Linked DNA regions of Lentimicrobium sp. L6. The protein of the gene in region 2 interacts with the protein of the main gene of each other region in a pairwise test. Links are inferred from orthologs where the notes say so. Each region holds a gene or a part of one and is shown on either strand. Other genes may lie near its edges.

The links.
Region 1: the proteins of HNS38_RS18090 (region 2) and def interact in binary tests that used the Escherichia coli proteins (3 or more experiments, as listed by UniProt). The link is inferred for Lentimicrobium sp. L6 from one-to-one orthologs.

What each region holds. Positions count from the first base shown.
Region 1 is NZ_JABKCA010000063.1:20,241-31,648, forward strand. What follows is about bases 4,083-6,947. They hold def (peptide deformylase), read right to left. Parts: upstream 5,869-6,947; coding sequence 5,296-5,868; downstream 4,083-5,295. Other genes in these bases: xseA (exodeoxyribonuclease VII large subunit), read right to left, coding at 4,083-4,134; HNS38_RS15100 (alpha/beta hydrolase), read left to right, coding at 4,342-5,223; ruvX (Holliday junction resolvase RuvX), read right to left, coding at 5,871-6,287; HNS38_RS15115 (T9SS type A sorting domain-containing protein), read left to right, coding at 6,450-6,947. Also shown: sucD (succinate--CoA ligase subunit alpha), read right to left, coding at 1-734; HNS38_RS15080 (class I SAM-dependent methyltransferase), read right to left, coding at 880-1,944; membrane protein insertion efficiency factor YidD, read right to left, coding at 1,941-2,192; xseB (exodeoxyribonuclease VII small subunit), read right to left, coding at 2,498-2,698; more of xseA, read right to left, coding at 2,701-4,082; more of HNS38_RS15115, read left to right, coding at 6,948-8,012; HNS38_RS15120 (2,3,4,5-tetrahydropyridine-2,6-dicarboxylate N-succinyltransferase), read left to right, coding at 8,142-8,960; HNS38_RS15125 (glycosyltransferase family 9 protein), read left to right, coding at 9,049-10,044; HNS38_RS15130 (L-threonylcarbamoyladenylate synthase), read left to right, coding at 10,034-10,597; HNS38_RS15135 (hypothetical protein), read left to right, coding at 11,276-11,408. UniProt on the Escherichia coli protein: Removes the formyl group from the N-terminal Met of newly synthesized proteins. Requires at least a dipeptide for an efficient rate of reaction. N-terminal L-methionine is a prerequisite for activity but the enzyme has broad specificity at other positions.
Region 2 is NZ_JABKCA010000096.1:552-12,047, reverse strand. What follows is about bases 7,153-10,105. They hold HNS38_RS18090 (aspartate-semialdehyde dehydrogenase), read left to right. Parts: upstream 7,153-8,109; coding sequence 8,110-9,102; downstream 9,103-10,105. Other genes in these bases: ribF (riboflavin biosynthesis protein RibF), read left to right, coding at 9,112-10,068; HNS38_RS18095 (lamin tail domain-containing protein), read right to left, coding at 7,153-8,043. In the rest of the region: HNS38_RS18120 (T9SS type A sorting domain-containing protein), read right to left, coding at 1-1,671; HNS38_RS18115 (arsenate reductase family protein), read right to left, coding at 1,782-2,150; HNS38_RS18110 (exodeoxyribonuclease III), read right to left, coding at 2,147-2,914; HNS38_RS18105 (IPExxxVDY family protein), read left to right, coding at 3,071-3,610; isoprenoid biosynthesis glyoxalase ElbB, read left to right, coding at 3,624-4,274; more of HNS38_RS18095, read right to left, coding at 4,657-7,152; HNS38_RS18080 (hypothetical protein), read left to right, coding at 10,654-11,496.

The DNA.
Region 1 (11,408 bases), on a different replicon or contig from region 2:
ATGGTTCTACCTTTAGGAGCGGTAGCACCAGCAATAAAACCAACAACAGGCTTATTACCAAATTCTTTCACATAACGAGCAGCTTCGGCTTCCATTCCACCACCAATTTCACCAATCATCACAATTCCTTTTGTTTCAGGATCGTTCATGAATAGTTCCATGGCATCTTTTGTAGTTGTTCCGATTATAGGGTCTCCACCAATACCAATTGCAGTAGTTTGTCCCAAACCTGCTTTTGTTAACTGATCAACAGCTTCATAAGTCAATGTACCAGAACGACTAACTACACCCACTTTACCTGGTTGATGAATAAAGGCTGGCATGATACCAACTTTAGCTTCACCAGGAGTAATAATTCCAGGACAGTTAGGGCCAATTAAACGGCTATTCTTATCTGTTAGGTATTCTTTAACCTTCACCATATCAGAAGTTGGAATTCCTTCTGTAATACAAACGATGACTTCGATACCAGCGCTGGCAGCTTCCATTACAGCATCAGCAGCAAATGCTGGCGGTACAAAGATTAAAGATACATTTGCTCCCGCTTTTTCTACAGCTTCTGCAACCGTATTAAAAACAGGTTTGTTGAGATGAGTTTGTCCACCTTTACCAGGTGTGACTCCACCGACTACATTAGTTCCGTACTCTATCATTTGGGTTGCATGAAAAGTACCTTCCGTTCCTGTAAATCCCTGAACGATGATTTTAGAATCTTTATTAACGAGTATGCTCATTTTGTTATTAGGTTTTTTGTTTTTTAGAGGATTCAAAGTTAAAAGATTTTCCCATATCAAAAGGAATTTTCCTAGATTTCTAATCCTCAATATTATTTATTTATATAGAATAAAATACCTTTTGCCCTATTCGGGTATTCCAATACTACTTTTTACATTTCAAAAGGGTATGACTCACTCCTAAACCATCAATATCTTCAGCTATTTCGAAGCCTACCTTTTTTACCAAACGAATCATATCATCACTGTGATACATTCTGCTATTTCCGTTAGCCAAAGCAGTGAAGTATAAACTTGTCATATTTAAACTATAGCTACTAGCCACATATTTCTGACGATCCCAATAGGTTTCATTGATATAAAGGATTCCACCTGGAACTAAAGCATCGAAAGCTCTAGATAAAAGATGAGTGATTTCCTCCTCAGAGAAGCAATCTAAAAACTGGCTCATCCAAATGGCATCTGCATTATTAGGATAAGCGTTTTTGGGGTTTAATAAGTCAATGGGGAAACCATCTATTCTATCCGATAAATCAACACTTTCAATATTTTGATAAGCGACATTAAGTTGGCCTGGTAGATCAAGGATGGTAATTTTTACATCTGGATTATACTGAGCGGCTTTGATACTAAATTTACCAGTATTTCCTCCAATATCTAATAAGTGCTTTGGTTTATCAGCAAATATTAGTGGCATGACTAATGGAAAAACCAAATCGGAATAATAATGATCAAATTTAAACCATGAATCCTGAACTTTTTCAGGTAAAGAAGAAAGTCCTTCATAAATGGTTTTCCATTTTCCAAATACTTTTAACCCTTCTGGTTTTCCATTTATTACAGAATCCTCTAAGTTATAGAATCCTTGATAGTTAACATCCTGAACAAAGTCCATATTGGCTTCGGTAAGCGGATCGTTAAGAATAAAATACCCTGTTTTAGTCAGGATGAATTTATCATCTTTTTGCATCACCACACCGCAGCTAATACCAGCATCGAGTAATACTTGAACACTATATTTTGATAGTTTTAATTCTTCTGAAATATCTTCAACGAGGATGCCTTTTTTACGAGACTCCTCTACTTTTTTTAATATACCTAAATCTCGCATCACGCGAACTGCTTGAAAGGCGATAGGACCAAAAGCTATTTTTTGAGCTTCGAATTTAGCATCTAATGCTGATAATTTATCTGAACCAAAGTTTCTCATTGTAGTCTATTTTCTACTTGTTTTGATTTGTATGTTACTTTAATAATAATCACAGGAACAGGGTCGTAACCTCTAGTTCCCCATGGATGACATCTGGATATTCTATTGGCTGCCAGCACTGACCCTTCTATAATTCCATGTTTTTTTAATGCTTGAAGACTATATTCAGAACAAGTGGGAATATGCCTACAACTTGCTGGCAAAAGTGGAGAAATGACATATCTATAAAAATGAATGGGTAAACTCATTCCTTCTACCGCTATTTTACTCCAATCTACCTTCAATGCTTATCTTTTCGCAAATGTAAAAAATTATTCGCAGTTGTTTTAATATTAAATGAATGATTCAATGAGGGAATGCCTGAATGAATGATCGAATGATTGATTAGCATATTATCCAGCTCAACCCAACCACATTATGAGTCTAGTTTTCAAAACCTTATTAAATCAGAGTATTTATCGATAGGATAAGGCAAACTAACGCATTTGTATTCAGTAATTACACATTAATCCTCATTATTCACTGTTAACTGTTAGTTGTTAACTAAATGGTATTAATCTTCCTCAAATTGCCCTAGAATCTCATTCACATCATTCTCAGTCTGACGTAATTTAGTTTGGCAAAACTTCAGTAACTCAGCAGCTCGTTTTACCTTTTTTGACAACTCATCAATACCAATTCCTTCTCCTTCTATCTCGGATACTATATGTTGTAATTCGCTTAAAGCGGACTCGTATGTTAGTTTCTTTGCCATAATTATGATTTGATAATTTTACTTTTGATGCTTCCGTCTGCTAATTGGGTTTCTATTTCTATACCCTCCTCTAAAAAGGCTGAATTCGTTATCGCTTTTCCATTCTGACGGGTAATACTGAATCCTCTTTTTAAAAGATTCTCAGGCTTCGATACCTTAATCAGTTGCTTTATATAATCTAACTTATTATGCTCTTTATCAATATTTAATAAAACATAATGTATTAATTGTTTTGATGGATATAAACCTGTACTTTCTCTATGAATAAAATCCTTAGCTACCAATTCAACAGTTCTCTTTTGATGCCCAACAATAGCGTCCTGATCCTTAATAGAAGACTTAGATAAATATAAAACATCATTCTTAAATTGCTGAATTTGACTTTTGTATTGATGAATTAATTCCATGGTAGATTGATTGGCAGAAAAGCTAAGTTCTCGTATTTCTGATTTCTCAGATTGAAGTAACTCAAAACTTGCCTTTGCCATTCTTGAGGAGCCTTTTTCTAGCTGATACTTCCGCTCTGCAATATGGTCTTGAGTGAATTCCATCACAAAAGAAAACAAACCCTTTACTTGGTTTTCAAAGTCAAAATTATGCTGGATGATATATTCTGCTACTGCTGTTGGTGTTTTCAAACGAGTATGAGCAATCATATCCGTTACCGATTGGTCACGCTCATGGCCTATTCCACTTAGTATTGGAAAGTAAGATTGAGCCAAACGTGCATTTAAACTATAGTCATCAAAACAAGCCAAATCTAAATTGGAGCCTCCTCCTCTAATGATTACCAAAGCATCATATTCTATACCAGTAGCTTCTAATTTTTCCAAAGCTAAAACAATGGATTCAGGAGCTTTATCACCCTGCATAACAGCCGGATATAACTTTACATTAAACTGATAGCCATTTACATTCTGCTCCAATTGATTCATAAAATCCTGATAACCGGCAGCAGATTCCGATGAAATAATAGCAATGTTCTGCAATACTGATGGTAAAACATATTGCTTATTAAAATCAAATAAATCCTCATCTTGTAATCGCTTGATGGTTTCTTGTTTCTGGCGCTCTAACTCACCCAAAGAATAGGATGGATCAATATCTAAAACCTGAAAACTTAGGCCATAAACGGGATGGAAATCAACACTTAATTGAAGGAGCACCTTCATTCCAGTTTTTACAGTTTCTTTAGTCACATCCTCAAAAGCACGCATGATTTGTTGCCTACGAGAACTCCAAAGATTAGCTCTTGCCTTGGCGATAATCTGATGATTCGATTTCTCCACCAACTCCAAATACATATGTCCACGAGCAGAACCAGAAACATTCGCCAATTCAGCAACCACCCAATAAGAATGGTCGAAAGAGGAACGAATCACCATTTGTAATTCACTCATTAAATCGGAAAGGCTATAATTCTGTTGCTCTGGCATGGAGATATTTTCTACAAAAATAGTAAAAGCTTCTATAGAATATAAATATTAGAGTTTTTTGGGAAGAATATTTTAGGCAAAACCTTCTGCTTAGTGTGGAATTCAATTTTTTGAATATTTTAGTGTATAAGTAATTAAATTTTCTATATTTGAAATTGCAATGAGCTTTTGCAATCGCACATATTAAGGCATTAAACATCAAGACTTATGAAAATTAGATTATGGGTTTTATTATTATCTAGCCTCCTCATTATCACTTCTTGTAGAGATAAAGAGGATACTCAAAATCAAGAAACCCCAACTGAAACATTTCAGTTTAGCGACCCAAACGAGTTCAATAGAGATGCTGCTCCTTTAAGTATTCCAATAATAATACCGTCAGATAATAAACTAGCAGCCAGAATCTTACTAACTACTGGCAAAAGCACAAAACCTACAGTTATATTTCTACATGGTAACCCTGGGTTTGAAAAAAATGAGGATATTGGTCAAGCATTAAGAAGAAATGGCTATAACAGCGTATTCTTTTCCTATTCAGGAACATGGGGTAATAATGGTTATTTTAGCTATTCTCAAAGTTTGCAAGATACAAAGGATGTGTATGAGTATTTAATTCAAAACTCAAAGAAATGGAGAATAAATACAGAGGAGATTTACCTTTTGGGTCATAGCATGGGTGGTGATATAGCTCTTATAGCTCTTGAAGAAATAAAAGGCATTAAAGGAGTGATTGCATTAGACCCTTGGAGTGGCTATTATGTTTTGAATCATAAAATCGACAAGCAAAGAATAAAATACATTACTAATTTAGAACAAAGACCTTGTATAAATTTGGTTTCTGGGGAGAGCTTTGTAAATGATGCGATGTCAAATGCAAGGATGAACCTAGACAACTCATTAAAAAACAACCCTAAATCTATTCTCAAAATATTTAGCACTGACAGAGAGCAGTCTACTTTTATAAGTTTTCATCAGAATATGACTCAGGAAAACATGATAGTATTAGATGCATGTGACCATTCCTTTTCTGATAAAAGAATTAGTTTAGCAAAGACTATATATAACTGGTTAGAAAGTCACAATCAATAAAATTCCTATTTTAAGGATAAAAAAAAGGTGGAGATATTTAATATTTCCACCTTTTTAATATTTTGCTATATTCTATCGTCTTCCTTTTTTCGCTTTCGGAAAAACCATTCTGTATTTCACATCAATATTCCCAGTACTGATATCATTTAGTTTTCTTTTTAATAATACCTTACGCATAGAGCTCAAATGCTCAGTAAATATTTTCCCATCAATATGGTCATATTCATGTTGCATAATTCTAGCCATAATTCCATCAATCCATTCTTCATGCTTTTCCCAATTTTCATCCAAATACTGGATTTTTATTCTAGGTTGACGCATCACTGCTTCATGAATATCTGGAACTGACAAACAACCTTCTTCAAAGCTCCACTCCTCGCCTTCTTGCTCAACAATATGGACATTAATCATGACCTTTTTTCCTTCAATAGCTTCAGGATACTCCTCTTTAAAAGGTGTAGCATCCAATACAAATAAACGTAGGTTTTTACCAATTTGTGGCGCAGCTAGACCTACACCATTAGTGGCATACATGGTTTCAAACATATTTTCAAGAAGCTGTTCAAGCTCAGGATAATCTTTATCAATGTCAACAGACATTTTCTTTAAAACAGGATGCCCGTAGGCTACTATAGGTAATATCATGATTAAATCTTTTTAAATTCCATATACGATTGCAAAATAAGAGAAGCACTAATGGTATCCACTAATTCTTTGTTTCGCCGGGCCTTTTTTCCTAAACCACCATCTATCATAGCTTGAAATGCCATTCTACTTGTAAATCGCTCATCCATTCTATCGATTTGAATATTTGGAAAAGCCTTTTTCAAACGCCCTACAAAAGGTGCAATATATTTAGTGGAGTCACTAGCTTTATTATCCATAGTCTTTGGTTCACCTACCACCATTATACTGACCTCGTTCTTTTGAGTATAATCCAGTAAAAAGTCAATAAGTTTAGAGGAAGCCACTGTGGTCAGTGGACTGGCAATCATTTGAAGTTCATCGGTAACCGCTATTCCCGATTTCTTTTGACCAAAGTCTATAGCTAATATTCTACTCATTTTCAGGTTGCAAATTTAATAAATATGTAACTCAACACTATAGTTAAAAACATAAGATTTGATAATAATTTGATAAATCACGCAACTATTTTGACCTTTTTAAAGTCTATCAGTCTATACAGCTGGTTAATTCTGTATTTCTGCTTATTAAATGCTCGTAACATGAATAAATTATACACTTTCATTTTATCACTTATTGCTATTTCCAGCACGGCTCAAATCAGCCCCTATTCCAAAGTATTATGGGCTGCTGGGGATATTAGTACACAAGCGTATTCATCTAGCCAGTCATTTGATAATAAAACCTTTATTATTGGTGAATACTTTGGCATCCATAAGTCCTTTGTTATGAAAATAGATGATTTTGGAGACCCTATTTGGACAAAAACGATTGCACAGGTAGATAATAACCATGAACCTAGGCTTATCAATATAATTAGTACTCTTGATTCTTGTCAGTTTATACTTGGGAGTATTTTAAATCAAAACAATAGCAATCAAGATGCTTTCTTTGCGAAAATGGATAGAAATGGGGTATTACTTTGGACAAAAACCAATAATTTAGGTGGATTGGTAAATGTTAGCGAAACTGCGGATAGTGGATTTATCTTAACAGGAGAACATGACTTTTCTAGTAGCGCCTATAAACAATTATCTGTGGTGAAAATCACTAAAAATGGTAGTCTAGAATGGTCAAGAATCATTCGTTTTGGTACAGCTTTAAGTAAAGGTTTATCTGCTATTCAAAATGAAAACGGTAATTTTATCATCACTGGACATTATAAAAATGAAAACGAAACTAAAACCACAGCTTTATTAGCAGAGCTCTCTAATACAGGAGAAATCAATTGGTGCTATGGTTATAAAAATCCTACTTTAGGTTATCACTATGAAATTGAAGATGTTCTCATTTATAATGATGAATACTATACATTGATGAATAATGACATGAATAGTATCTTAATGAAGACGGACTCTTTAGGTAATGTGGTATCTGCAAAAGAAATAATCGGTTCTGGATATTATGATATTGGTTATGGGATTAAAAGAAAGCTCCACATTAACAATCAAAATGAATTACTCTTTATTCACACAAATGGAATAGGCGGTTTTATAAAAACAGATTTAAACGCCGAAGCTATTATTAATGGAAACGTGTTTTTGCCGATTATTGATATACAATTCAAAGAGCAAAACAAACTTTTAGCTATTGGCAATGGCCCCTTAATGGGTGTGAAAAGCGCACCCCCCCCCCCGTACGAAACTATTGGGCTTATTCAAATGGACGATGAAGGAAATGGGATTGATTGTACTGAAGGCTCTTACGAAGGTTATTCAGAAGATTTCGAATTACAACAATTGAGCACCGAATATATCATTGAAGGCGGAGGAATAAGTACAAATATTGCTATTGAAATCGATTTGATTGACATAGATCAAAGAGATGGTTGTGTTGATTTTATTGGAGGTATTGAAAACATACCAGATAATTTGGTTTCAGTGTATCCAAACCCAAGCCAAGGAATAATCAATATTGATTTTGAAGAGATGATTGATGCCAAGCTATACATTATCAATCCATTCGGGCAAATCATACACCAGGAAACAATAAACCAACAACAATTTAAAATAGACTTAAATCGCTTCGGAAACGGAGTTTATTTATACCACATTGAGTCTGATAAAGCGTTTATCTCCTCAGGTCACTTTATCCTCAATAACTGATGTTATCACTATCGCCATCTTAAGCACGTGGAGATATTTTGTAAAATCACATTTTAATAACATCTTCTTTTTTGAATTATGGGCTGTAGAATTAGGAAATATCCTAATTTTGCAGCCTAAATTTTGATCATGTACACAGAACTAAGAAACACTATAGAGAAAGCTTGGGATAATAAGGAATTATTATCGGAGGAGGCTACTCAAAAAGCCATCAGAGATTTAATAGAGCTTCTTGATAAAGGAGAACTTCGAACAGCAGAACCCGTAAATGGAGAATGGAAAGTTAACGAGTGGGTTAAAAAGGGAGTCATCCTCTATTTTCCTATTCAGAAAATGGAAACCATAGAAGTGGGTCCATTTGAATTTCATGATAAAATAGCTTTAAAAACCAATTATAAAGAGCTTAATGTAAGAGTGGTTCCTCATGCTATTGCTCGTTATGGTTCCTTTGTAGCTCCAGGTGTTATTATGATGCCAAGTTATGTGAATATTGGCGCTTATGTGGGTAGCGGAACCATGGTGGATACTTGGGCTACAGTTGGAAGCTGTGCTCAAATTGGAAAAAATGTTCACTTGAGTGGTGGTGTTGGAATTGGTGGTGTATTAGAGCCTATCCAAGCCGCACCAGTAATTATTGAGGATGATTGCTTCATTGGTTCTCGTTGTATTGTTGTAGAAGGTGTGAAAATTGAAAAAGAAGCAGTTCTTGGTGCAAATGTGGTGATTACTAAGTCTACTAAAATTATAGATGTTACTGGAGACCAACCAAAAGAATATACAGGAGTAATACCTGAAAGATCGGTTGTTATACCCGGAAGTTATACTAAAAAGTTCCCTGCAGGAGAATTTCAAGTGCCTTGTGCCATGATTATTGGTAAAAGAAAACCATCTACAGACTTAAAAACCAGCTTAAACAATGCGCTACGCGACTATGGTGTAGCTGTTTAGGAATTCAAATACTTATTTATATTCATTCTTTAATTTCTCAATGAAAATCGTTGAGCGAATATTGTAATTTTGTATCTTTAATATGGAGATGAAAAAATACCTTGTCATACAAACTGCCAGCATTGGAGATGTGATATTATCCACTTCTATTGCTGAGAAACTGAGAGCTACAGACTCTTCTTGCCAAATTGATTATTTAATTAAAAAAGGTAATGAAGGTGTTTTTTATGGCAATATGAATATTAATGAATTGTTTATTTGGGATAAGAAAAAAGACAAATATAAAAACTTGTTGACTATTATCTTTCAGATTCAGAATGAGAAATATGATGCCGTTTTCAATTTACAGCGTTTTTTTAGTAGTGGAATGGTTACTTTGTTTTCTGGAGCAAAAAAAACCTATGGTTTTAAAAAAAATCCGCTCTCCCTTTTCTTCTCCAAATCCTTTCCTCATGAATACAAAGAAGATTGGCATGAGATCAATAGAAATCATCAGTTAATTAATCACCTTACTGATGAGGAGCCTGCACTTCCAAAGCTTTACCCTACTAAAAAGGATAATGCTAAAATGTCTATTCATAAAACCAAACCTTATATTACAATTACGCCTGCAAGCCTTTGGTTCACTAAGCAATATCCTTATGAAAAATGGGTGGAGCTTTTGAAAGCACTCCCTCACCATCTTCATGTTTATTTTCTTGGAGGACCAGATGACAGCAGTCTTTGTAATCAATTAATTAAAGAAAGTGGCTATGTAAATGCCATGAATTTTGCTGGAAAATTATCTTTTGTGGAGTCTGCAACATTAATGAAAGATGCTTTGATGAATTTTGTAAATGATTCCGCAGCTCAACATATAGCCTCCTCTGTAAATGCCAAGACTACAACTTTATATTGCAGCACTGTTGCTAGCTTTGGTTTTGGTCCTCTTTCTGAGGATGCTGTAATTATCGAAACCAAAGAAACATTAAAGTGTCGCCCTTGTGGTATTCATGGTCATCAATCTTGTCCTGAAGGACATTTTAAATGTGGATTAAATATTGATACGGAACAACTATTAAATCGAATTCAAGATGCAAACTGATATTAAAAAAGCCATCGAAGTATTGAAAAAGGGTGGAACTATTCTTTATCCAACAGATACTGTTTGGGGAATAGGTTGTGATGCTACTAATAATAAAGCTGTTTCTAAAATTTACAGTCTTAAAAACAGATCAGAAAAGAAAAGTATGATCGTTCTTCTTGATGATGTAAGTAGAATTAAAGATTATGTGGCTAATTATCCTGAACAAGCCTCTGATTTAATCAGAGATTATCATAAGCCTTTAACCATTGTTTTTGAAGGAGCAAAAGGATTAGCAAAAGGCCTTATTGCTGATGACGGTACGATAGCTATTAGAGTAGTGAAACATGATTTTTGCAAACAATTGATTAAAGAACTGGGAAAACCATTGGTTTCCACCTCTGCAAATATTTCTGGTGACCCTACTGCTGCAGTTTTTAGAGATATTACAGATTTTATTAAATCTAAAGTCAACTATGTTGTAGAGTTTGAACAAGGTAATTTATCACCTGCCAACCCGAGTACTGTTATTAAAATGGATAGTACTGGTAGTTATAAGGTTCTTAGGTCCTAAGACTTATTTAAGCTTGATTTAGTAAGTCTTCTAATAAGCTATTACTTTACTCTTATCATATAACAGCTCTATTGCTTCTCTTAAGGTAATAGCAAACACACCTATCATTATTCTAAGTAAGCAGCTGTGATATGAAAAGTTTTCCCTTTCAAACATTCAATAATTGATATCATTATTGAAATCATTATTGAAATCATAAGATAATATTGCCAAATTCGTAAAATTACGAGTAGCTTACAATAGTATTTTTTCAGTTATCCTTTTTTTTATATGCTTAAAGTAATTGGATAAATATTTTTCTATACCTTTGATATACGCTAAAACATATCATTATGAAAAAAAATATTCATCTCTCTATCGCTTATAGTTATTCTTTTTCCAATTATTTCGAAATCACAAAACACAAATCCTTACCAATACCTTAAGGCTAATAATGATTGGCTCCTAGATTCAATTTTTGAATACAAGAATCATTATGGTGGAGACCAAACCATGAGCCGAATAAAAAGCAGAAATCCATATAACTTTCCTTTATTCGAAGAAACGTAAAAATTTAATTTTGATACACAAGAATATGAATTTTCCTATTCCACTGAATATGAATACCCCATAGAATATGATACTACAGAATACACTTTCATTAATACATATCGTTTTAGTGATGATGACATTGATAGGATGAGGTATTACCTTAATTATAATGATAATGGTTATAAGACGTCTTCAGAGGAATATTGGGATACAGATCATTGGTCATTTGGTCAAATGGAGAAGTTAAAGCATTCTAAAAATTATTCGACATATCATTTGC
Region 2 (11,496 bases):
ATTAGGATTGTTCTGACTAACTGCGATATTAGAAACCGCTTCTAATTGATTCAAACCAACAGTCCAAGGAAATTTAACACCTTTCACAAAACTATGAGTAGTTGGAGTTAGCTCATCACCTGTACCAAACTCAGCAGGGCTAACAGATGTAGTCACAGGAATATGAACAAAATTATCAGCAATTCTACTTACCTGACCCACATTGATAAAGTAATAGAACCCAGCATATAAATCATCAGCAGTAAAGTTAGTTACAGGAAAATCATTGAAATCACCGTCAATCATTCTACCTGCCGCTTTAATATTTGGAGCACCATTCTCTCCACCGAAAGCTTCAACATCTTCTGTATCAGTCCAAACAGCAAAAACAGCAGAACCATCAGCAGTTCTAGAAGCACGTAATCTTGTACCCCAACCGGCTGCTCCACCTAATGCATTGGCCCCATCTGTTGGTACATCATCAGTCATCACAGAGTCAACAAAAATTACATTTTGAACACCACTTTCGTTTAATTCAATATTGTAAATATAGTTTAAGTTGTTAGTATAAGAGTAACCTAAAGAATCAATATGAGTAGAGAAAGTACCTGTAGCTTTTACAAATAATTGTAATTCACCATTGGCATCAACAATACCATCAAGCTCAGTACACTGTGGCCACATTGGACCTTCAAGAGCATTTGTTGCCCAAATATACTCAGACATTACTTCATTATCTTCCAATTCAATTTCGATTTCATCCCAGCTTTCACCTGCATCTGTTGTCACAAATACAATAGGTTGGTAACCATTTTCGATATCAGCAGAAACACCAATCATCCACATATAACCAATAGAACCATCGTTAGACCAAGTAGAACCGAAAGTCCAGAAGTTAAAAGTAGTACCATCAGTTCTCATTTTAAGGTCAACAGGAACATCAACAGATTCCCAATCGAAAGTAGAACCATTATATTCACCATTCCAAACATTTAAGTTCATCTCGGTAGAATAACCAGAACCATTATCTTGGTATTTTGAACCCATAATATGAACAAAACCATCATTAGTGGCCTGCATACCTTGACGAATCAATTGGCTTCCAGAATAAGCAGGATCAACTTCAACTAATTGAAGATCTAGATCTGCACCATTAATTTTTGAACTTGAGAAGAAGTTATGCGTCCAAGTACCTGTAGAAACAGGACCAGCACCAACTACTAAAGCTTCAGCAGGATTAGTGTTTCCATCAGGATTATAAACCACACCAGAAGGATATCTTCCACCATCAGCAGTATTAATCAACCAAGTATCAGCCCAAGTATCTCCATCTTGAGAAGTAGCAGAAATAATAGCACCACTATTACCATTTGCACCAGCGTAGGTTGCAGGATCCGTTCTAAAAGTAAAAGAGTATGTTCCAATCTCTTCATTATAATCTAAACCTCTTTGCTCTTCTAAAAGAACAGAATACACATTGGCCGATTTCCCAATATAAACTCTATCAACAGATTTAGTTCCTTTTAAATTCATTTCTGCGGCTACAACAGGAGAAGTTTGAGTAGGATTAACTATCTCAATCTTATTCTTTGTATTTACCGTCTTTGTTGTTTTTTTAGCATCCTTAGTTCCATCGGCCATTGCTCCGAAGGAAAGGCTAAGAGCCAAACCAAAAAGTAATAATTTTTTCATCGCACTTATAATTTAAATTAACATTGTTTATTGTGTGCTCCAAAATTATATGATCTTTATGGCAAAAAGCCTATATTCAAACGGAATGAACTCGTAAATCTCACGTATTTTTATCTAAGTGATTTCTGCAATACGTATTGATTTAGCGTTTCCACATTAGCTTTACTGTTCCCCACAAAAACATGTTTATCATCAATAATCACAGGCCTTTTGAGGAAAGTGTATTCCTGAAGAATATACTTTTTATAGTCTTCTTCACTTAGGTTTACCTCTTTTAATTTCAGGCTTTTATACTTTTGAGATCGACGCGAAAACAGGTCTTCATAGCTCCCTACTAAAGCTTTAATCTCATCTAATTCCTCTTCAGAAATCGCTCTCTTTTTGATGTCAATGACTTCGAAACCTAAGTCTAAAACTCCACTGTTTTTGAGGATTCTTTTACTGGTGTCACAGGTGGAAAGGGTGAATATTTTCTTCATAATGATGCTATTTCCACAAAACTCGGACAGTGGTCTGAGTGTTTTGCGTCGGGTAAAATACCTACATTTTTGATTTGGCTTTTCATGTTTTCGCTAACCATATGGTAATCGATACGCCAGCCTTTATTATTGTTTCGCGCATTGGCTCTATAACTCCACCAAGTGTAATGATGAGGATCTTTATTCAACATCCTAAAGGAATCGATAAAGCCTGTGGCTAGAAATTGCGACATCCATTCTCGCTCCTCAGGCAAGAAACCACTGGTTTTTGCATTGCCTTTAGGGTTGTGAATATCAATGGCTTCATGACAAATATTATAATCTCCAGAAAGAACGAGATTTGGTAAGGTTTTCTTAAGCTCGTTAATATACTCCGTATAATCGCTCAACCACTGCATTTTGAATTCTTGGCGTGCGTCTCCACTACTTCCTGAGGGATGATAAACACTTACTACTGAAAAATCTTCAAAATCAGCACGTATAAAACGGCCTTCAAAATCATACTTTTCAATTCCCATACCAAATTGCACATGCTTAGGTTCTACTTTACTCAGAATAGCTACTCCGCTATATCCTTTCTTTTGTGCAGAAAAGGAATAAGTATGATAACCCAGCTCTGTAAATTCAAAAACCGGTATTTGATCGTCTTGGGCCTTAGTTTCTTGTATACAAACCACATCGGGATTCTCTTCTCTTAACCAATCAAGGAAGCCTTTTTTAACAGCAGCTCGTATTCCATTTACATTATAGGTGATTATCTTCATATAGGTAATTTCTAAGGTTTTTATTGAGGCGCTAATTTCGGTATTTTTTTACAAATGAAAGTATTGCTTATTTGATATCATCCATTTCCTCATTTTTTTAAATTTCATAAGCTACATATGCTTAGGATTATTAACTTTGCTTCAAGATAGCCAAACATGAAAATCAGATTACAAACAACACAACCTACTGACGAAGAGTATCTCATGATTGGGCTATCCTCTTCCCTGAAGGATTATCAGCTATCTTACTATTTAAATAAGCACTTTCAGACCTTTTTTAAGAAAATGCCCGATATCCCATTTTATAATAAGAATGGAGAGATTGGCAAGTTTGCATTTTATCATTTTTATGATGAAGACTTACGTATGGATTATTATCTATTTACCAATAAATCCTCAAAAAACACGGCTGTTTCCGCTTATCCTCATTTTGAATTCTTTGTTTTATTTAAGCTTTCCTCTTATCAAATCCCTGTAAATGAAATTTTAAAAGAGATGAGGAGGGTTCCATATATAAATGCTGCTCTCCAAATTCCACTGCAAAAGCTTAAAAATCTAGATGAATTATTGGAAGATATAGAGCTACATCTATTAACAATTACCAGTGCTCAAAAAAAGTGCGAAGCTCGACAATGGCTATGGCAAAAATGTGTAGCTCAAAATAAAATCGCTAATTTTGAAAATAAATTGATTTAAAAAATAAGATATTATGAAAAAATTTGCAATCATTCTATCGGGATGTGGTGTTTTTGATGGCGCCGAAATCCATGAAGCCACCTTAAGTATGTTAGCCGTGATGATGCACGGAGGAGTCTATGAAATATTTGCACCTGATATTAAACAACATCATGTAATCAATCACATCACTGGTGAAGAGATGGACGAGGAAAGAAATGTGTTGATAGAGTCCGCCAGAATTGCCAGAGGAAAGATCAGCCCCATGAGCGCTTTCCAAGCTGAAGAGTTCGATGCTTTATTGATTCCGGGTGGATTTGGAGCTGCTAAAAACCTCTCCGATTTTGCCTTTAAAGGAGCTGAAGCTGGTGTTTTTATCCAAGTGAAAGATGCCATTCAGGAAATGCATAGAATGGGAAAACCCATTGGAGCCTTATGTATCTCTCCTGCGCTTATTGCCTTAACTTTAGACAATGTAGATTTAACCATAGGAAACGATAAAGCGACCATAGAAGCTCTAGAAGCATTAAATGCACATCATTTAGAAACTTCTCACGGCGAAGTGGTTCACGATAAAGCAGAAAATATTTTTACCACTCCTTGTTATATGCTGGATGCTACTATTCTTGAAATTGCCATTGGTGCCGAGAATATTGTAAAGGCTATGATGGAGAGTATGGAGTAGATTGAGAATAAAACAATTATTACTCTGTGAAACTTTGTGACTCCTCTGTGTGCTTTGTGATATAGCTATTAAACACTATAAAGAATAGAACACGAATAACACGGGTTTAGCGGATTGTCACTGATTAATTATGCCAGCTTTCGAACGCTCCGCTTCTCCCTTTCTCCATCTCCTATACATTGTATTTCCACGCAAAGAAAACGCAAAGAAAAATCGCGAAGCTCGCAAAGTAAACAGAACACATATTATGAAACCCATTTCTAAGGTCTACACATACTCAAACATTGAACCTTGAACTTTGAACTTTAAACCTTAAACCCTGAACTTTAAACCCTAAACCTTGAACCCTCTCCAACTCTCCAGTTCAATAACTCAAAAACCACTACAACTTCCCACCCAAAACAGTAGATAACTTCTCAGATTTTACATTTCCTTCTAAGTCGAAGTATTCAAATAATAAGATATAAATTCCCATATCTGCTTTTTGGCCATTCTCGTCTTCTCCATTCCAATAGTAAGTTCCTTCAGTAGCTAAAAGCTCATTTTTTACTAGGCGATTAACTTGTCTTCCTCGTGCATCATAAACGATTAAATTGAGTTGATAACCTACCTCTTGCATGCGATAATGTATTTGAAGAACATCCTCATAACCATCATTATCAGGCGAAAAAACTTCTGGTTCCAATTCAAAAGCAGATATACTTTCGCCTTCCTCTAAATACTGAGAATTCTGATAGCCTGGAGTTCCATAGTTAACAGAGCTGGCAGCTGAATGCCAATTTGAAGAAGCATTCCCTCCATTCAAACTTATTTTTTCTAAAGAAACTCCTTTGGTATCTTTTAATAAACTGTGATGCATGTCTTCGTTATACTGTAATTCATCAATAATACTGTCCGTGGAGGAGCTTAAATGAAGAAGAATGTGGCCTTCGGAATTGGGGAAATCGGGCAAGCTATTCAGTTGCATGATTTGCTCAGGTTGTTCAGAATAATAGACTTTGAGTACTTGTGTTGGGGATTCGGCATAGGCCATATAATCCATAGGGAATAGCAGAGCGCTTTCCAAATCGGCAATATACCAAGTGGTATCGTATTGATTCACTTTTATTCTCGAAATACTCAGTCCCGCAGTTTCTAGGATTTTCTCAGAAACATTAACCAATTCTATATATTCTCCATCATCAATAGCTGCATCAAAAAGGATTTCATTAAAAACGATATCTCCTTTTTCTATTTCATCGGGAACAGCAAAACTCAAAAACAATCCTCCCGCTGAGCTACCATTACATTCCAATAATCCATCTTGAATTTCTAAGGTATAAACTACCGCATTAGATAGTTCTTCATTTAGACTAAGAATAACGGTATTATATTTAGGTCCTTCTATTTCGCAAGTATTGGGCTGTCCTATGCCCTGATCTATAAAATAACTCTGAGTTTCCGCCAAGCTGATACTGTCCATTTTTTCGCTGAAATAAACTCGTATACTCATTTCACTCAATAGCTCAATTCTCTGAATCCTCAAAGGCTCTATCTCACCCGAAGTTCCATTCACACTATTCAAACTTCCGGGAGTTCCTCCTCTAGCATCTATGCTTTCGCTCCAATTGGGCTGCTCCACACAATATTCCAAAGGATCAATAGCTTCTAAACTCCATCCCCCATCTGATTTATCGTCATCATCAAACCAATCATCGTCATATTCCACCTGATGAATAATACCTCCACCCAGGTTTCGTAATACCAATTGAGTTCCACCATTTGTTAAGGAAAAACTAGATATGGGATAAGTATCTCCAAATTCAGAAAAACTAGCCACAGCATTGGGCTCGCAAACAATCAAATATTCTTGAGGCTCTAATAAATAGCTTTCAAAAGTTTTTATGGTAGAGCCTGTTTGCAGGGTCCAACCCGCTAAATCGATAGGGGCATTGGAAGTATTATAAAGCTCTAAAAACTCATAGGGAGGCAAACCATAAGCGGGTTCCGGATCTGCCAATATCTCATTTATCACTACATCGCCTTCCATCGCAATTTTCGGCACCATAAAATCAATCTCGGCTGGGGTATCCATGAGCTGGCCTGCACAATTTCTAATTTCTCCATCTATTACCAATTGATAATGCTCCCCTATTTCAAATTGGTCTTCGAATACTAAAAACACAGAGCTGCTGGTATCTTTTGCCATGACTTGTTGAACTGGAATTCCCCCAGGGTTCACAATATAATTGGATTTTCTTAAAACATCTTGCAAATCCATTTGTTGGTTGAAGGTCAATAATAAAAGAGGATTATCCACTACTTCTAAACTTGAAGCCTGAGGGAAAGCAGGTGTATCATCATAAATAGAATTCATTTCGCCTGGGCTTCCACCTCGTGCATCTTCTGCCGCTCTCCAATTGATGGCTTGGGAACAAAAGTCGGAAGGGTTAATTTGCTCTAAAGACCATCCTCCATCATCTTTATTGGGATCCAAATACCAATCATCGCTGTATTCTACTTCATGAACCACAATATCCGTTGGGCTTAATAAGCGCAATAACTGTCCCCCATTGGTTAAAGAAAAACTAGAAAAGCCAACACACTCTCCATACGGAGCCAGCAAGGAAATATTACTTTCTTTACAAAGAATAAGATAGGAGTTGGCAGGGATATTGGCTTCCGGAAAGTCTTTTAGTGTCCCTCCTATTTCTAGCTTCCATCCTTGCAAAGTGATTACGGTTGAAGTTCTATTATAAATCTCAAGATACTCTGCATTTGGCAATTGTATTTCTGGAGTTGGGTCTGCCATGATTTCATTAATAACCACATCGAAAGGAGAAACTTCTACTCTGGCAAATGTCTTTACCGTGGGCTCCATCACATTTCCACTTAAATCTTCAATATTTTCTATGATGATTTCATACTCTTGATTCTCCAAAAATTCATTCTCAAATTGCAGAAAGACTTCTGTTTTCCCTTCTGACAAAATTGCAACAACAGGGTTACCAACAGATTGATTCACGTTATAATTTAGCATATTTATAGCAGTCTCTTCCAAAATCATTTCACTAAAACTAATATTTAATTCTTTTGAGGATTCTAATACAACCGCCTCCACCTCCGGCTTTTCAGTATCCACTTCCATATATTGTATCTCTATGTTATCTAAGTAAAATTTAGTGGAATTAGAGCTGGTATATTTACAGAAGTATCCAAAATAAGAAGTAGTGCTGATGCTATTATCATTTCCTTGGCATTCCATTTGAAACTGACCTGTGCTATTAAAATCTGAATAAACGATCCAGTCTCCATTATTCTTGTGAATCACCTTTATTTTAGCCTGAAAAGAGGAAGCCACACTAGCTTCTGTTCCTCTACAAATGGAGGTGATTTCTGTTCCATTTTGTTTAAACAACTCTATGGCATCATCGCTCAAAGACTCTCCAAATTGAAGGAAATATCCATTTAAACTACCGGATAAATCTTGTTGATCGGATGTCAAATAAACCCGAGCATTATTATTAGAGGAAGGACTGAATGAAAGTTTTATAAAAAACTCCCAGCTGGTGCTGTCCATTATGGAGCTGGCAGTGACCAAATATGAGGTATCCGACTGTCCTTCATTATTCAATTGCAATTGAAAATCAGGGTTGACTATGAAATGGCTCTCATCGCCTATCCATGAAGGATTCTGGGTAAAATCACCATCCTCAAAAGTCTCAGAAACTTGGGCATGAATTAGGAAGGAAAGCACTAAGAAAACGATTAGTATAAAATGCTTTTTCATTAGGAAAGTTTTATCATTTATTATCGCAATAAATGTACTAATTTTGCATTTAATAAAGAAATAAATATGAGAATAGCAGTAGTAGGCGTTACGGGAATGGTTGGAGGCGTTATCCTCCAAGTACTAAAAGAAAGTGAATTGGTGATCACAGAATTGATCCCTATTGCTTCGGAAAAATCAGCAGGCAAAGAAATCGTTTTTGATGGCCAGACATTCACTGTTTTAACCATAGAAGAAGGCTTAAAGAAAAACCCTCAGATTGCCATCTTTTCAGCTGGTGGTGCTACTTCTAAAAAATGGGCTCCTGTATTTGTCAAACAAAACTGCTATGTGATTGACAATTCTTCTGCTTGGCGCATGGATAAAGAAATCCCTTTGGTGGTTCCTGAAATCAATACCGCCCAACTAACCAAAGAACATAAACTCATTGCCAATCCAAATTGCTCTACCATACAAATGGTATTGGCTTTGGCTCCACTTCACCAAGCCTATCAATTAAATCGTTTAGTGGTTTCTACTTACCAATCGGTTACTGGCTCTGGCGTTGGCGCTGTTCGGCAATTGCAAGATGAAAGAATTTGTCGTCCTGCTCCAGCTAAATTCTATCCTCACCCTATCGATATGAATTTGATTCCTCATGGTGGCGATTTCTTAGAAAACGACTATACCTCTGAGGAAATGAAACTGGTAGATGAAACTAGAAAAATATTAGGTGACGATAGTATTAGAGTAACCGCCACCGTGGTTCGAGTTCCTGTGATGGGTGGGCATAGCGAAAGCATTAATGCTGAATTCCATCAAGACTTTGAGATAAAAGATGCGGTGGAATTGATGCGAAATTATCCTGGAATCACTATTCAAGATACACCTTTAAATAACGACTATCCCATGCCTAAATTTGCTGAAGGGAAGAATGATGTTTTTGTGGGTCGTATTAGAAAAGACGAAAGCCAAGATAAAACCATGAACATGTGGGTGGTTGCCGATAACCTAAGAAAAGGCGCGGCTACCAATGCTGTTCAAATTGCAGAATATATTACCAAAAACTTCGCTATCTAAATCTTGCCCTTGGAACTCATTAAGGACATAAAAAACTTTCCCAAACTTAGCTATCCTGTGGTTAGTATAGGTAGATTCGATGGTGTGCATATTGGTCATCAGAAATTATTGAAGATATGTAAATCTATAGCCACTGAAAAGCAAGGGCAAGTAGTCATTATCACCTTTGACCCAGGACCAGAGGAAGTTCTTTTTGAAAAAAGCAAGGATGAGGTGAAACTACTCAATACCATAGAAGAAAAGGCCAAGTTGCTGGAGTCTTTTGGAGTGGATTATCTGTTAGTCATCCCTTTTACTGAGGCCTTCTCACATACCACTTCCTTTGATTTTGTGAGGAGTATTTTGGTGGAGCAAATTGGAGTAAAAGAAGTGGTGATGGGCTTCGATAATCAATATGGATATGGCCGTGATGGTGATTTTCTCTTGATGAATAAATTTGCCGATAAATATGGTTTCTTAGTGAATGAAGTGCCCATGGAGGATATTCACAAATTGGGCATTAGTTCTGTTAGAATCCGTAAATACCTCACCGAAGGAAATATTCCTGCTGCTAATAAATTCTTGGGCTATAAATATCAAATGTCGGGCTTGGTGGTTCAAGGGAATCAAATTGGTCGTACTTTAGGTTTCCCCACAGCCAATATGGATGTTAAGGATAAGTATCGCCACAAGCTCATGCCGGCTGGTGTTTATGTGGTAGAGATTAAAATAGGCGAAGAGCATTTTTATGGCATGGCCAATATCGGATATCGTCCAACCATTAGATTAGAAAAACATGACCTCAGTTCCGAAGTCAATATCTTTAATTTCAATAGAGATATTTATGGGAAACATATCACCATGTGTTTTTTAGAGAAAATTAGAGAAGAAGAGAAGTTTGATGGCTTAGAAACGCTAAAAAAACAATTGACTTCGGACAAAGAAAAGGCATGCCTGATGATGGAGCGATTTACGGATTGTAAGTAAAGAGTTTGCTTTCCACCCTAAAATCTTGTTAATCTAGCTTTTAAACCTATTAAGCTCTCAATATTTAAGATTCCACGCGAAGAAAACGCAAAGGAAGAACACGCCAAAAGCGCAAATGGATTCACGCCTCGACCACAAGGAGAGGATTAAAGCCCTGAGAAGGGGGAATAAAAACTTCTCAAGCTCTTAGGTTTTCACCCTCTCAACTATTGATTATAATTACTTTAATATATTTTAGGCAATCTAGAATTTCACGCAAAAAAAAACGCAAAGGGAAAACATGCAAAGAACGTAAAGATGATAGGACACGGATGGCACAGTGTCTTAGCGAATTTTTACTGGATAATTATGACGTTCTTGGCTTTCTCCAATTCTAAATTGTGCAGGTTTTTAAACTTAACAAATTATGGAGCATTTTGTGGTTTGTTCTTAGTTATACATTCCTGTTTTTAAGCAAAAAAAAATCAAATGCGAATATTTAGGGCCTCATTTTGTAATCAAATAATTGCAAAAAACAATCAATTTAATCCGGGAAAATAGTATTTTTGACCAAACTCTTTTCATCTAACATTATACTTATAAATTATGAAAAACCGCATTTTAATCATTATTCTCATCTGTGTTTCATTTCTTTCTTTTGGGCAGCAGAATCACTTATCAGTTCATAACAAATTCAGAAAAGTGCAGCACTCTAGCTATTTTGATTATCAGAAAATGTTCTCATCTTTAAAAATGGATCCCGATCAATACTTAACAGCATTTCAAAAGTTAGACTCCCTAAATCTTGAAACATATCTGGGAGAAAACAACTATAATACACTCCAATCAAGACAATGGCAACACAATAATTTAGGACAAATTACTAGCTTTCTATATTATAAGGATATTGCAGACTATGGCATGTATTTGGATTTTAAAATAGATTATACCTATGATAGTAACTTCGATAAATCAACGAAAATATACTATAGAAAAAACATTGAAGATGAACTTTCTGAATACTCTAGAAACCTTTATAATTATGATTCATACCATCAACTAATCGAGGATATATATTCGGTGAGGCTCTTTGATGATGAGGAATTTACAAATCAATCTCAAAAAATATACTCTTGGAATTCAGCAAACCTATTGGAGAGCATTATAATTAACGATTGGGATTCAGACCAAAACAACTGGAACTTTGAAGAACAACAAAACTTCTATTATAGTAATGAAGGATTATTAGACTCTTTATTAATACAATATTGGATTACAGAAGAAAACACCTGGAAGGATTTCTATTTATACAAATATGAACACAATGAGAATCAAGATTTAACAAGCGAAGAGGCTTTTATTCAATACCTTGACATCAATTATTGGGAAAAACGTTATAAAAGAGACTATATTTTTGATGAGGAAGGGAATAATATAGAAAGGTTAACT